DNA from 4 places in the Streptomyces sp. WMMB 714 genome. Region 3 is predicted to be linked to each of the others. Evidence: riboswitches for the same ligand, from Rfam matches in the RefSeq annotation. Region 3 holds a riboswitch; each other region holds the start of a gene.

Region 1 (3,262 bases), on a different contig from region 3:
TTACGCCCTTGGCCCACGGCTCATCCACCTCGTCGACATCGAGGGCAGCCGCATTGTTGAGAAGCATGCCGAAGGCAAGGAACGACTTCACCGTCACCGGGTCGAGACCAGCGGTACCGGCAACGGTGTCCCACATGTGGGCGACTCGTGTCCGCACCAGATCACGGACCTCGCCGTCACCGCAGGCGGCGAACCCTTGCAGCTGCAGCAAGAGGCTGGTGCGATCGGCCAGCGACTCGTAGTACTGAGCTCCCATCAGCTCCAGCGCGCTGAGACCTCCGGTGCCCTCGGCGGCTTGGGCCATGCCGTCGCTGAACCGGTCGAAGGCCGCGCCGACCAGCTCCAGGAACAGCGCCTTCTTGGTCCCGAACATCCGGAACACGTAGGCCTGCGTGATGCCCGCCTCCCGCGCGATCGCCTCGATCGATGCACCGTGAAGTCCGTGATCCGCGAACTCGCCGGCGGCGATCCCCAGCACCTGGGATCGCCGTTCGGGTCCACTCATACGCGCAGCCATGGCGGTTAAGTTACTCCTTACTAACTACTGACTTGTATTGTGGCGCAGTGGGCGATGACACCTGGGCCGGTCTGGCCGACCAGTTTGCGGACGGGGCTTACGCCTCGGTGAAGGGGCGCGTGCGCACCTACGTGATGCACCAACAGCTGATGGAGCACTTGCCGCCGCCCCCGGCACCTGTGCTCGACGTCGGCGGCGGCGCGGGCCATCAGTCGTTTCCGCTGGCCCGAGCCGGTTACGACGTGACGTTGCTCGACCCGTCGCCCGCGATGCTGGACAAGGCCCGGCAGCGGCTCGCGCGGATGCCAGGTGAGACCCGGCGACGGGTAACGCTCCTGGAGGCCGACGGCGAGCACGCCGACGCGGCAGTGGACGAACGACGCTTCGCCGCGGTGTTGTGCCACGGCGTGCTCGGGTACCAGGAGCGGCCCGAGCCGATCGTCACCCAGCTGTGCCGATGCGCCGCTGAGGGTGGCCTCGTCTCGATCATGACCGGCAACGCCAAGGCGATGGCGGTCCGCCCGGCCCTGGAACAGCGGTGGGACGACGCTCTGGCATCTTTCGACGCCCGGGCCGAGGTCGGAGTGCTGGGGGTGCCGACCCGAGCTGACACGGTCGAGGAACTCTCCCGACTCGTACGGAGCCGCGGCGTGGAGCCACTGCGCTGGTACGGCGTATGGCTGTTCGCCGACTGGCTCGACTTCAGCGGAGCCGGCATGGACCCGAGCGATTCGGAGAAGTTGGCGGCGGCCGCCGCAGTCGAACTCGAAGCCGGCCGACGAGATCCCTACCGGCAACTCAGTCGCGTCTTCCATCTCGTCGGACGCAAAGGACCGAGCTGACGGGACAACAGCAGTCGGACACTGGAGTCCGCCGGCGCATTGACCGCATCGGCTCCCCTCCTCTCATCGGCCGACCGCCCGCCACCCGGCCTGAAATCGCCGTCTGGCGGGAGCAGTTCGTCTGCCCGTACGATGCAGTTGCGTCCGTGTGTGAACGGACACCGACAACTCAATGCGTACGCGCTCGGGGAAAGCCGGTGGGATTCCGGCACTGACCTGCAACCGTGAGCGGCTGAGCATCTTCTGCCGCGAGTCGGATCACCTGGCGTGCTGCGTGCACAGCTTCTCACTGTCATGGTCTGCAGCGTGGAGCCCTCCTGAGCCGTTCCGGGGCCCCTGCCGCATTCGTCACCGACGCACGAATGCAGGTACGGGGCTTTTTTGCGGGACAGCCCGGGCAGGGGGCCTTGGTGCGGCCTGCCCGGAAGGACTCTCCCGCTCATGGCCCGCGTCAGACCCGTCAGACCCGGGGCCGCGAAGACCGCGGCCCTCGCCGCAACGGCTGCCGTCCTCCTCGGCACGTCGCCGGGGCTCACTCCGTCGGCGTCCGCCGCCGCCTCCCGGACTGACGATGTCCGGGCAGCCAAGGGGAGTTCGGGCTACTGCAAGAACAGCGACGGCGTCACAGTCGTCGTCGACTTCCAGGACCTCGGTGGAGGCACCGTCGTCCGCTGCGCCCACGGGAGTCAGTCCACCGGCCTGGCGGCCCTCAAGAACGCCGGCTTCAAGATCACCGGAACCAACCGTTGGGGCGAGGCCTTCGTCTGCCGCATCGAGGGCAAGCCGGGAGCGGACAGCGAACCCTGCATCGACACCCCTCCCACCTCTGCCTACTGGTCCTACTGGCACGCGTCCGACGGAGGCAGCTGGAAGTACAGCGACTCGGGGGTGACGAACCGGACTCCGCCGAAGGGAAGTTTCGAGGGGTGGTCCTTCTCCACGGACGAGTCGCAGTCGACCAGCCCCCCGCCGGGTCTCGCTCCGCGGCGGCCCGGCGGGGGCGGGGACTCGGGCGGCGGAGGTGACTCCGGGGGTGGATCCTCGAGTTCGGGCGGGAACGGTTCGGGCACGTCGGGCGGCTCGTCCGCCGGCGCCGGGAAGGACGGTTCCGGCGAGGCCCAGGACAAGAAGGACGAGAAGAAGCCCGAGGACGGCTCCAAGGACAAGAAGAAGGACGAGAAGTCCCCCGAGCCGTCCAAGTCGAAGGACACCGCCGCCGGTTCGGACGCTTCCGCGGCCGGGCCCGACGGCGAAGAGGACACGGCCGACGACGGCCTGAACACCGCGGACCCCGCCCGGGACGGCGGCGTGCCGACCGGGACCGTGGCCTCCGTCGGCGCCGTCGTACTGGTCGCGGCGGCGGCCGGCGCCACGGCCTGGCGCAGACGCCGCACGGCCCGGGCGGAACGGGCCGGCTGAGCAGACATGTCGTCGTCCCGCGTCACCGCAGACCTCACCGCCCGCTTCCGGATACCGCGCGCACTGCACCCGGGAGCGTGGTGGCTGTGGTCCCTCGGCATGGCCACCGCCGCCAGCCGCACCACGAACCCGCTGCTGCTCCTGCTCACCGTCGCCGTCTGCGGATACGTGGTGACCAGGCGCCGAGGCGATGCGCCCTGGGCGCTGGCCTTCCGGATGTATCTCCTTCTGGGCGCCTTCGTCGTCGTCATGCGCGTGGTCTTCCGCATCGTCTTCGGCGGCGGCCAGGGAGAGACCGTCCTCTTCACCCTTCCGCAGATCCCGCTGCCCGAATGGACCGCCGGAATACGGCTGTTCGGGCCGGTGGCCGCCGAGCAGCTGCTGAGCGGCCTGTACGACGGGCTGCGGCTGGCCACCATGCTGGTCTGTGTCGGTGCGGCGAACGCCCTGGCCAACCCGAAGCGGATGCTCAAGGCACTGCCGG
Region 2 (3,262 bases), on a different contig from region 3:
AACTCCGGCACGGAATGCAGCAGCACGGTCGCCGTGTTGAGCGCCCGGTCCAGCCGGGTGCCCTCCCGCAGCCCCGTGGCGACGCCCAGCAGCGGTGCGAGTACCGCCACCAGAGCCAGGGCGGGGAGCGCCAGCACCACCGAGACGGCCAGCCGCCCGGCGAGCTCGTCGCCGACGGGAACGCCCGTCACCAGTGAACGGCCGGGGTCACCGGCCAGCAGGGAGCCCAGCCAGTCCCAGAACCGCTGCCAGACCGGCTCGTCGAGGCCCAGCTTCGCCCGGAGCGCGGCGGCCTGCTGCGGATTCCCGTGATCCCCTAGGAGGACGTCGGCGGTGTCCCCCGGCACCAGGGAGTCCAGCGCGAAGACGACCAGGAGCGCGAAGAAGCACTGGGCGACCGCCAGCACGCTCCTGCGCACGGCATAGCGGCGCACCGTCAGCCCAGTTCGACGTCGTCGAAGCGTGCCCAGAAGTGGGAGTTGGGGACGGCCGGGCGCAAGCCCCCGACCGACGAGGAGACGCCGTCGTTGGCGTCGGAGAACCCCCACACGAGCATGCCGGACCCCTCGCGGGCGATGCGCTGCGCCCGGTGGAGAAGCCCGAGCCGCTCGTTCTCGTCGCGGGTCGAGCGCGCCCGGTCCATCAGCTCGTCGAACCGGCCGGAACGGAACCCGGTCAGGTTCCGCGCGGCACCGCTGCGCATCCGCTGCTGGAGGAAGTCCGAAACGGGCAGTGTGGACGTGGTGTTGAGGGCGGCGACGCCCTTCTCCTTGATCTCACTGAAGTACGTGGTGGAGGCCCGCGTACGCGGCGTGACGCGCAGGCCGACCTCCTTCAGCTGCCGCGCGATCAGCGTGGACGCCGACTCCCATGCGGCGTCGACCGTGCTGGTCTCCAGCGTGAAGGACAGCCCTTCCGCGCCGGCATCGCGGACCAGCTCCCGGGCCCGCTCCACGTCGCGCTTCCGCTGGGGGAGCTCCGGCGGGTAGCCGCGCAATCCCTTCCCGAACAGGTCGTTGCCCACCGTGCCCCGGTTCGCCAGCGCGACGCGAACGAGAGCTTCCCTGTCGACTCCGAGCAGCACGGCCTCCACCAGCTTCGGATCGTCGAACGGCGCACGTCCGGTCCGCAGCAGCACCTGCTGCGCCGTGGCCTGGCGGGAGGTGAGCACGCGTACCGCGGGGGCCTCTTCGAGGCGGTCGATGAAGGGCCCCGAGATGTCGGCCGCGTAGTGCACCTGGCCGGACAGCAGCGCGTTGACGCGTGCGGACTCCTCGTTCACGGGCACGATCTCCAGCTCGCCGATTCGCCCCCCGCCCGCCCAGTGGCCGTCCCAGCGGCGGAAGCGCGCCACCCCGCCGGGCTTGAACGAGCCGTACCGGAAAGGGCCCGAGCCCACCGGGTGGCGGAAGCCGGTGGTGCCGGCCGGGATGATCTCCGTGCCGGGCCCTGCGAACGCCATGGGGAACTCGAAGTCCGGCCGTTTCAGCACCAGTGTCAGCTCACGGGCGCCGGCGGCGCGGCTGTCGCCGAAGTCGACGGCGGACAGCAGCTGCTGGGACGGCGAACCGGTCTTCGGGTCCGCGACGCGCCGGTAGCTGTAGAGCACGTCCTCCGCCGTCACGGGCTCGCCGTCGTGAAAAGAGGCCCTGCGCAGACGTATGCGCCAGCGCCGGCCGGAGGAGTCGCTCTCCCAGGACTCGGCGAGGCGCTCACGCACCGACATGTCGTCGTCGTAGGTCGCGAGAGTGTCGAACAGTGCTTTCGCGCGGGCCTGGTCGACGAAGTTGGGCGCTACGTGCGGGTCGAGTGTCTCCTGCGAGCCTCCGGCGGTGAACGCGGCACGGAACCGGCCTGAACTCCCGCCGCCCCCTTCGGAGGAGCATCCCCCGAGCAGGCCCGTCGCGGCGGCTGCCGCCGCCCCGGCACCCGCCACGACGCTGCGCCTGCCCGGTCCTCGTCCTCTGACTGCCGGTACAGCGGCACGAGTCGGCATCGTGCATCCTTCCCGGGGTGTCCTCGCCCCAGTCGGTGGACCGGCGACGGGTCAGTCTCCTGACTCCCGGATCGCCGCTCGCCCCGGCCTTCCAGCCCGTACGTCACGAGCCGTGGCCATGCTGGGGTCCGCTCCCCGGTCACAGTGGCGGGACCGTGCCGGAATCGCACCGGCTTCCTGATCCCCGTCGCCCTGCCCCGTCATTGTGGCCCACGGCGGGCACGCCCCCGCCCGCCGGGCACGGCCTCCCCCTCTCAGCTGATCGAGCTGCGGACCCACGGGCCTGTTGCGTCCCCGCCCTCGCAATCCGGAAGTCAGGCCGCATCCGACCGGCACGAGGATGACGAACACCCGGGAACTCTTCCGGCCACAGCGCTGGACGGGTCATGGAGTCGAGGAACCGGCGAGAAGGTCGGTTCCGCAAAGCGCAGCGAGTTCCTTGGCCACCGAGGTCAGAGGGGTGCGGAGGTTGGCCAGTTCGGCACGCATCTCGGCGGATCGTTCCCACTGCCGTTCATGTGCGACGAGGCTGATGTCGGGCGGGCGCAGGACTTCGTGTTCCTGGAGAGCAGGGTGCCAGGTCGCCAGGAAGGGGCGTAGATGCTCGTTGGCGAGGTTCGCGGCAATGCCTGGCAGCGCGATGGGCCCGGCTGTTTCGCTCGCAATGCGGTGCAGCACGTCGCGTGTCGTGGCGAACAGTGAGTGCAGCGAGGTGAGGGCTTCCCGCAGTGAACCCTGGCCCGGCGCGAGCGGCTGGACTCCGACTCGGGTGACCAGTTCGACCTGCAAGTCGAATGCCGCAGCTTGCTCGATGGTGCCCCGGGGTGCGGTGGCTTCCACTGGTCGCAGAGCCGGCGAGGTGGCCGGATGCGCCGTGGTGGATCCTCCGGCGCCGGCGGTGGGCAGCGTCGGTGCGAGTGTGTGCAGCAGCATGCGGCGGAGGTCTTCCTGCCTGGCGGTGTCAGTGTCGTGGCGGCGCACCGCGCGGGCAGCGAGGGGATGGATGGTCCAGGACCGGTTCTCCGTCGGGTCCGGACGCAGGGCGCCGGAACCGAGCAGTGTCTCGACCGCCTCTGCGACGAGGGCGGTCACATCCCATGGGTCGTAGGAGCTGATCGTGGACAGCACGTTCTCCAGCGCTGGTTGCGACATCGGTGCCGGGCTGGCCAGGGCGAACACTCGCAGGACGTCGTCGGTCGGGAGGTGACCGGACAGAGGCCGTGAGAGGAGTACGGCCGAATGTATGCGGGGATCCGAGGAGCCGTT
Region 3 (3,262 bases):
GCACCGGGTTCATCAGGGCCGTCGGCTCGGTGCGCGCCGCGGCGGCCTGCATGGCCTGCGCCCGCCCGATCTCCGCGCCCTCCCGCGTCACGTACGAGTTGAGCGACATGTTCTGGGCCTTGAACGGCGCGACCTTCAGCCCCTTGCGCGCCAGCCAGCGGCAGATGCCCGCCGTGACCACGCTCTTGCCCGCGTCGGACGTCGTGCCGGCGACGAGCAGTCCGCCGCCCCGTGCGGCGGCACCGGGGCCCGGTCCGCCGCGCTCTTCCTGCCCGCCCGTCACGCCGCGGTACCTCCCGTTCCCGTACGGCTTCCGCCACGCGAGCGGACCCGGGCGGCGGCGAGCCGTCCCGCCACGCCCGCCGCCGTGGTGAGCGCCAGCGAGAGGAGCCCCACGCGCCGCGAGAGGCGCACGGCGCGTGCGATGTCGCCCGGACGCACGGCCCTGCCGGGGGAGTTGAGCACCGGCCTGTGCTCCGTGCGCCCGCCGTAGCTCAGCGTCCCGCCGAGCCGGACTCCCAGCGCACCCGCGAACGCGGCTTCCACCGGGCCCGCGTTGGGGCTGGGATGCCGGTGCGCGTCGCCGCGCCACGCCCGCAGGGCGCCGCGCGGGCAGGGGCCGGCGAGCGCGGCGAGCGCCGACGTCAGACGTGCGCCGGGCCAGCCCGCCGCGTCGTCCAGCCTCGCGGCGGCCCAGCCGAACTTCCGGTGACGCGGGGAGAGATGACCCACCATCGCGTCGAGCGTGTTGACCGCCCGGAACGCCGTCATACCGGGGACGCCGGCCAGCGCTCCCCACACCAGGGCACCCACGACGGCGTCCGACGTGTTCTCCGCCACCGACTCGACGGCGGCGCGGGCGATGCCCTCCGCGTCCAGCGACTGCGGGTCGCGGCCGCACAGTTGAGGCAGCAGCACGCGCGCGCGGTCCACGTCCCCCGCTTCCAGGGCGGCCTGGACGGAACACGCCGCCGTGCACAGTCCGCTGCCGCCGAGGACGGTCCACGTCGCCGCCGCATGAGCCGGGATGCCCGCGAGCGCGTGCGCCGCGACGCCGGACGCTGCCGGACCCCTGCGGCGCAGGGCGCGGGTGAGGAGCGCGGCCGCCGCGGCCGGGCCGCCCGCGCACAGTGCGGTGTGGAGGGCTCCCGCCGCGCGGGAGTCGCGCCACAGGACGCGCTCGGCCGCGGCGGCGGCCCGTCCGAAGACGGCGACGGGATGCCCGGTGCGGGGGTCGCCCAGGAGCACGTCCCCCAGGTAGCCGAGGGCGGCGCCCCAGGCGTACGCGCGATGAACTCGCATGGCTCAGCGCGCCGTCGGGCTCCGGCGGACGGGACGGGCCCCCAGCGGAGGGCTGCCGGCACGAGGCAGGCGCGGGCGGGGGAGTCCCGCCGGGACGGCGGATGCGACTGCGGGACGGGGTGCGGCCGGGAAGCCACGCATGGCGGTGTCCTCACTCAGGGTCCTCGCCCTGGCTCGACGTACCGGCGGCGAGAGTCTCCTGGCTCCCGGATCGCAGCGTCCCCCGGCCTTCCGGCCCCTTGACGCTCGTGGGCCGTGACCTTCGCTTGGGGTTCGCTCCCCGGTGACAGTGGCGGGACCGCGCCGGATTCTCACCGGCTTCCTCTCCAGCCGCCGTTGGGCAACCGGAAGTCCACCATGTACGGGATGGGCCGTCAACTCGCCGCTGACCTGCGGCGGAAGAGTGTGAGCAGACGCACGGCGAGGGGTACGGGCTGCCCGCCCGTACCCCTCGCCCGATGCTGCCCGCCGTGCCCGGAAGTCCGGCCGGCGGGCGCTACTTCACGGTGCGGTGATGATGTAGATGCCGTACGCCACCGCCGCGGCGCACAGCGCGTAGCAGGCGTACGCGCCGGTGCGCGCGAGGGTCGCCGTGCCGCCGCCCTGCGCCTTGCCCGCGGAGCCGTTCACGATGCCGAGCGTGAAGAGCCCCACCAGGCCGACAGTGGCCACGAGGCTGACGCCGAATACCTCGCCCAGTGCTGCCCAGTCGATGTCCATAGCGTTTCCCTGTCTCAGGTCCGGCAGAGGTCCGGCTGACGCCGCTCTGCTGTGCGGTCGGGGTCGGGGTGTCTCGAGTCGGTGCTGTGGTGCGAGCGTCCCGTCCGGCGGGCCGGCTCGCTAGCCGAGCGTGGAGCCCGCCCGGGGGCGTTCCTTCTCGGCTTCGGCGGCGGACCCGGCAGCCGGCGTGCCCTGCGGCGGCAGGGACATCTCCGGCAGCGAGGCGTCGCTTCCCGCCTTCACGGTGGGCGGCGGTGCGACGGCCTGGAGCGCGGTCGTGACGACGCCCGCGGCGTCCTCCTCCGCGGTCTCGCCCGGGACCGCCGTGTCGTTGACGTTGGTGTGGTCGACGGGCTGGCGCCGCGAGAGCAGCCAGATGCCGCCGCTGACGACCACCGCGAGCACGGCGACCGTGGTGACGCCCCAGGTGCCCTGCCCCGCGAGAAGGGCCGCACCCGCGGCGACGAGCCCCGCGGCCGGGAGCGTCAGGCCCCAGCCCATGACCATGCGGGCCGCCGTCGACCAGCGCACGACGCCGCCCTTGCGGCCGACCCCCGAGCCCATGATGGCGCCCGAGCAGACGTGCGTGGTGGAGAGCGAGAAGCCGATGTGCGAGGAGGCCAGGATCGTCACGGCGGCGCTGGTCTGCGCGGCGAAGCCCTGAGGCGGCTTGATGTCGGTCAGGCCGCTGCCCATGGTGCGGATGATCCGCCATCCGCCCAGGTACGTGCCCAGTGCGATGGCCACACCGGCGGAGACGATGACCCAGGTCGGGGGGTCGGCCTGCGGCGCCAGCGCGCCGCCGGTGATCAGCGCCAGGGTGATGACGCCCATCGTCTTCTGCGCGTCGTTGGTGCCGTGCGCGAGGGAGACCAGCGCGGCCGAGGTGATCTGCCCGGCCCGGTAGCCCTTCGCGGTCTGCTGCTCGTCGGCGTTCCGTGCCGCCCGGTAGGTCAGACGCGTCGCGAACAGCGCGGCGAGCCCGGCGACGAGCGGGGCGGCGAGGGCGGGGATGAGCACCTTCATCACCACGGTGCCGCCGTTGACGGCGCCGATCCCCACGGACGCGACGGTGGCGCCGAGGAGGCCGCCCATCAGCGCGTGGGAAGAGCTTGAGGGAAGCCCCGCGAGCCATGTCAGGAGGTTCCAGATGATCGCGCCGACCAGGCCGGCGAAGATCACTTCAGGCTGGATACCGGAGCCTTCGTCGATGATTCCCGAAGAGATGGTCTTGGCGACC
Region 4 (3,262 bases), on a different contig from region 3:
CGTCGCAGGGCGAGACATCCCGGGACCTCAACGAAGGGCTGTGAAAGGCGATGCGCAGCAGCGACGGGGAGGGGCGCTCGACTGCGGTCACCTCCGTGGCGAAGCCGCGGCGCTGCGCGTACTCGGCCAGAACCTTCGGAACTCGCGCCATGAGCCGCCTCCTTGACGTGACCACGGATGCACCGTCGAAATGATGTTAGGTTAGCCTAACCTAAGTAAGCCCACGTCTGAGTGGTCGCCGCTCTCTCCGACCGTGCAATTGGAGAACTTGGATGCGCCCCTTCCGCACCCGCGCCACAGAGCCCACGCCCGCCGAACGCGTTCGATCGATCTTGGCTTCGGCTCATTCGATGACGGTGGTGAGCGACGGATTCCATGCCGAAGTGCACCGCCTCCCCGAGTCGGAGGCGGTCGGCAACATCCACCTTCACGCACCCCCGGAGAGCCCGTCCCCCATGGACGAGATGCGCCTTCCCGTGAAGCTGGAACTGACCGACATCACCCCCACACCGGTGCGCGACCGACTGCGCGCCCGTGTCACCGTGACCGGACTCCTGGCAGCCCAGTTCGACGCCGCAGCCCGGAGCACGTGCATGGAATTCGGCCAAGCGGTCCTCGAAGACTTCCGCGGACGCTCCTACGTGACACTGGGCGCGCTGCAAGAGACACCCCCCGACCCCTTGGCCACCTGCGAAGCCGCCATGCTGATGCACCTCCTGGACGGCCACGGTGACTCCGTTCCCCTGCTGCTGCGCCTCGTGCGACCGCAGCCCGAGCGAGGCATACTCCGCGCCGTCCCCGTCGCGCTCGACCGCTACGGCCTGACACTGCGCCTCGAATATCCGAACGCCCACCGCGACGCCCGGCTGCCGTTCCCGGCCCCCGTAACCGACCCCGACCAGGCCGACTCCCGGATTCGAGCCCTCCTGGACGCCGCCCGCCGCGCCTCCCACACCAACCACCTGCTGGCCTGATCCCCTCTGCGGCCCGGCGCTGTCCGCAGCGCCGGCGCCGGAGCGGTCCGCACCGCACACGCCGCATCCGGAGCCCCACGCACGGGGGCCGCCCCTTGAACCGGCCGGCGGCCTCGCCGACACGAGGCCGCCGGCCCCTGGACGGGAGCCGATGCGCCGGGCCCGCACCGTCTCGCGGTGGAAGGCGACGGTGTGCCGCACCTGCGTCTCCCCGTGCAGCAGTGTGTCCTTGCGCACATGCCGTACCCCGTCGAGGCCCGCGACCGAGCCGGACCGCACCCCGGAACAGGGGCCGCTCGCCCTGCGGTGTTTCGTACTCCGCCCTCCTGGCTAGGCTGACGGTGCAGCTGGTTCGTCCTGCCCGCCAGGCAGGCACGTCGAAAGAGGGAACCCGGTGGGAATCCGGGACTGCCCCGCAGCGGTGAGTGGGAACGACCGCCGTCATACGCACTGGTCTTGTAGGGGGCCGGGAAGCGACGGCCAGTAGGCGTCCGCCTTCGAACGCGGACGGGCCCACGAGTCCGAAGACCTGCCTGCTGCCCGCGCGCGACCGATCGCGTGCGGATGTCCCAGTGACCTCGAGGGCGGGTCGGCGACCACAACATCAGACGGAACGCCGCACACGAGAACGTGTGCCCTGCCGTCCGATGCCGTCGTTCCTTCGCGTGCTCGTCCCGTCACGGGGACTTGTCCGAATCGTTCGCGAAGGAGAGTTCGTGACAGCGAAGTCCGCAGCCGCGGCAGCACGGCCCACCGTGTACGGCTTCCCCCGTCAGGGCCCGAACCGGGAACTGAAGAAGGCCATCGAGGGCTACTGGAAAGGACGCGTCACCGCGGACTCCCTCCGGGAGACCGCAGCAGGCCTGCGCCGCTCCAACTGGAAGCTCCTGGCCGACTCCGGCATCGACGAGGTCCCGACCGGGGACTTCTCCTACTACGACCACGTCCTCGACACGAGTGTCATGGTCGGCGCCGTCCCCGAGCGCCACCGCTCCGCCGTCGCGGCGGACGCCCTCGACGGCTACTTCGCCATGGCGCGCGGCACCCAGGAGGTCGCGCCGCTGGAGATGACCAAGTGGTTCGACACCAACTACCACTACCTCGTACCGGAGTTGGGGCCCGACACCGAGTTCGCCGCCGACAGCTCCAAGCAGGTCGCGGAGCTGAAGGAAGCCCTCGCCCTCGGTCACACCCCGCGGCCCGTCCTGGTCGGCCCTGTCACGTATCTGCTCCTGTCCAAGCCCGCGCCGAGTGTCGCTGACGACTTCGACCCGCTCACACTCCTCGACCGGCTGCTGCCCGTGTACGCGGAGATCCTGGCGGATCTGCGCGCAGCAGGAGCCGAATGGGTGCAGGTCGATGAGCCGGCCCTCGTCGAGGACCGCACGGCCGCCGAACTCAATGCCGCGTCCCGCGCCTACCGGGACCTCGGCGGCCTGGCCGACCGCCCGAAGCTGCTCGTCGCGTCGTACTTCGACCGCCTGGGCGAGGCCCTGCCCGTCCTGGCCAAGGCACCCGTGGACGGTCTCGCGATCGACTTCACCGAGGCCGCCGCCGCGAACCTCGACGACCTGGCGAAAGCCGGCGGGCTCAAGGGCAAGCGCCTGGTCGCGGGCGTCGTCAACGGCCGCAACATCTGGATCAACAACCTCGAGAAGTCCCTCTCCACGCTCGGCACTCTGCTGGGCCTCGCGGACCGGGTCGATGTGGCGGCCTCCTGTTCGCTGCTGCATGTGCCGATCGACACGGGCGCCGAGCGGGACATCGACCGGCAGATCCTCCGTTGGCTGGCCTTCGCCCGGCAGAAGGCGAAGGAGGTGGCGGTCCTCGCCAAGGGCCTGGCCGGCGGTACGGACGCCATCGCCGCGGAGCTGACCGCCAACCGGGCCGACCTGGCCTCCCGCGCCGGCTCGGCCATCACCCACGACCCGGCGGTGCGGGCCAGGGCCGGGGCGATCACCGACGCCGACGGGCGCCGCTCCCAGCCCTACACCGAGCGGGCGAAGGCACAGCGCGAGCACCTGGGTCTTCCGCTGCTGCCGACGACGACCATCGGCTCCTTCCCGCAGACGACCGAACTGCGCACCGCCCGCGCCGACTTGCGGAAGGGAAAGATCGACACCGCGGGCTACGAGGAGCGGATCAAGGACGAGATCCGGCAGGTGCTCTCCTTCCAGGAGAACGCCGGGATCGACGTCCTGGTGCACGGCGAGCCCGAACGCAACGACATGGTGCAGTACTTCGCCGAGCAGCTGACCGGCTACCTCGCCACGCAGCAGGGCTGGGTG

The links. Region 3 has a riboswitch for cobalamin ahead of H181DRAFT_RS12040 (cobalamin biosynthesis protein). Riboswitches for the same ligand answer to the same signal wherever they lie in the genome.
Region 1: it holds a riboswitch for cobalamin, as region 3 does, so the genes downstream of both, H181DRAFT_RS16900 (hypothetical protein) here and H181DRAFT_RS12040 (cobalamin biosynthesis protein) in region 3, are expected to answer to the same signal.
Region 2: it holds a riboswitch for cobalamin, as region 3 does, so the genes downstream of both, H181DRAFT_RS17005 (ABC transporter substrate-binding protein) here and H181DRAFT_RS12040 (cobalamin biosynthesis protein) in region 3, are expected to answer to the same signal.
Region 4: it holds a riboswitch for cobalamin, as region 3 does, so the genes downstream of both, metE (5-methyltetrahydropteroyltriglutamate--homocysteine S-methyltransferase) here and H181DRAFT_RS12040 (cobalamin biosynthesis protein) in region 3, are expected to answer to the same signal.

The regions. Positions count from the first base shown of each region.
Region 1 is NZ_FMHJ01000008.1:232,120-235,381, forward strand. Features, by position in the region: gene H181DRAFT_RS16890 (TetR/AcrR family transcriptional regulator) at 1-517, opposite strand, end outside; gene H181DRAFT_RS16895 (class I SAM-dependent methyltransferase) at 565-1,359, shown strand; cobalamin riboswitch at 1,524-1,644, shown strand; gene H181DRAFT_RS16900 (hypothetical protein) at 1,801-2,778, shown strand; gene H181DRAFT_RS16905 (CbiQ family ECF transporter T component) at 2,785-3,262, shown strand, end outside.
Region 2 is NZ_FMHJ01000008.1:254,708-257,969, reverse strand. Features, by position in the region: gene H181DRAFT_RS17010 (ABC transporter permease) at 1-419, opposite strand, end outside; gene H181DRAFT_RS17005 (ABC transporter substrate-binding protein) at 437-1,996, opposite strand; cobalamin riboswitch at 2,049-2,178, opposite strand; gene H181DRAFT_RS17000 (TIR domain-containing protein) at 2,381-3,262, opposite strand, start outside.
Region 3 is NZ_FMHJ01000005.1:445,369-448,630, forward strand. Features, by position in the region: gene H181DRAFT_RS12035 (cobyric acid synthase) at 1-283, opposite strand, end outside; gene H181DRAFT_RS12040 (cobalamin biosynthesis protein) at 280-1,302, opposite strand; cobalamin riboswitch at 1,472-1,666, opposite strand; gene H181DRAFT_RS12045 (hypothetical protein) at 1,804-2,022, opposite strand; gene H181DRAFT_RS12050 (inorganic phosphate transporter) at 2,143-3,262, opposite strand, start outside.
Region 4 is NZ_FMHJ01000008.1:227,810-231,071, forward strand. Features, by position in the region: gene H181DRAFT_RS29190 (SIP domain-containing protein) at 1-151, opposite strand, end outside; gene H181DRAFT_RS16880 (DUF2470 domain-containing protein) at 273-974, shown strand; cobalamin riboswitch at 1,306-1,526, shown strand; gene metE (5-methyltetrahydropteroyltriglutamate--homocysteine S-methyltransferase) at 1,691-3,262, shown strand, end outside.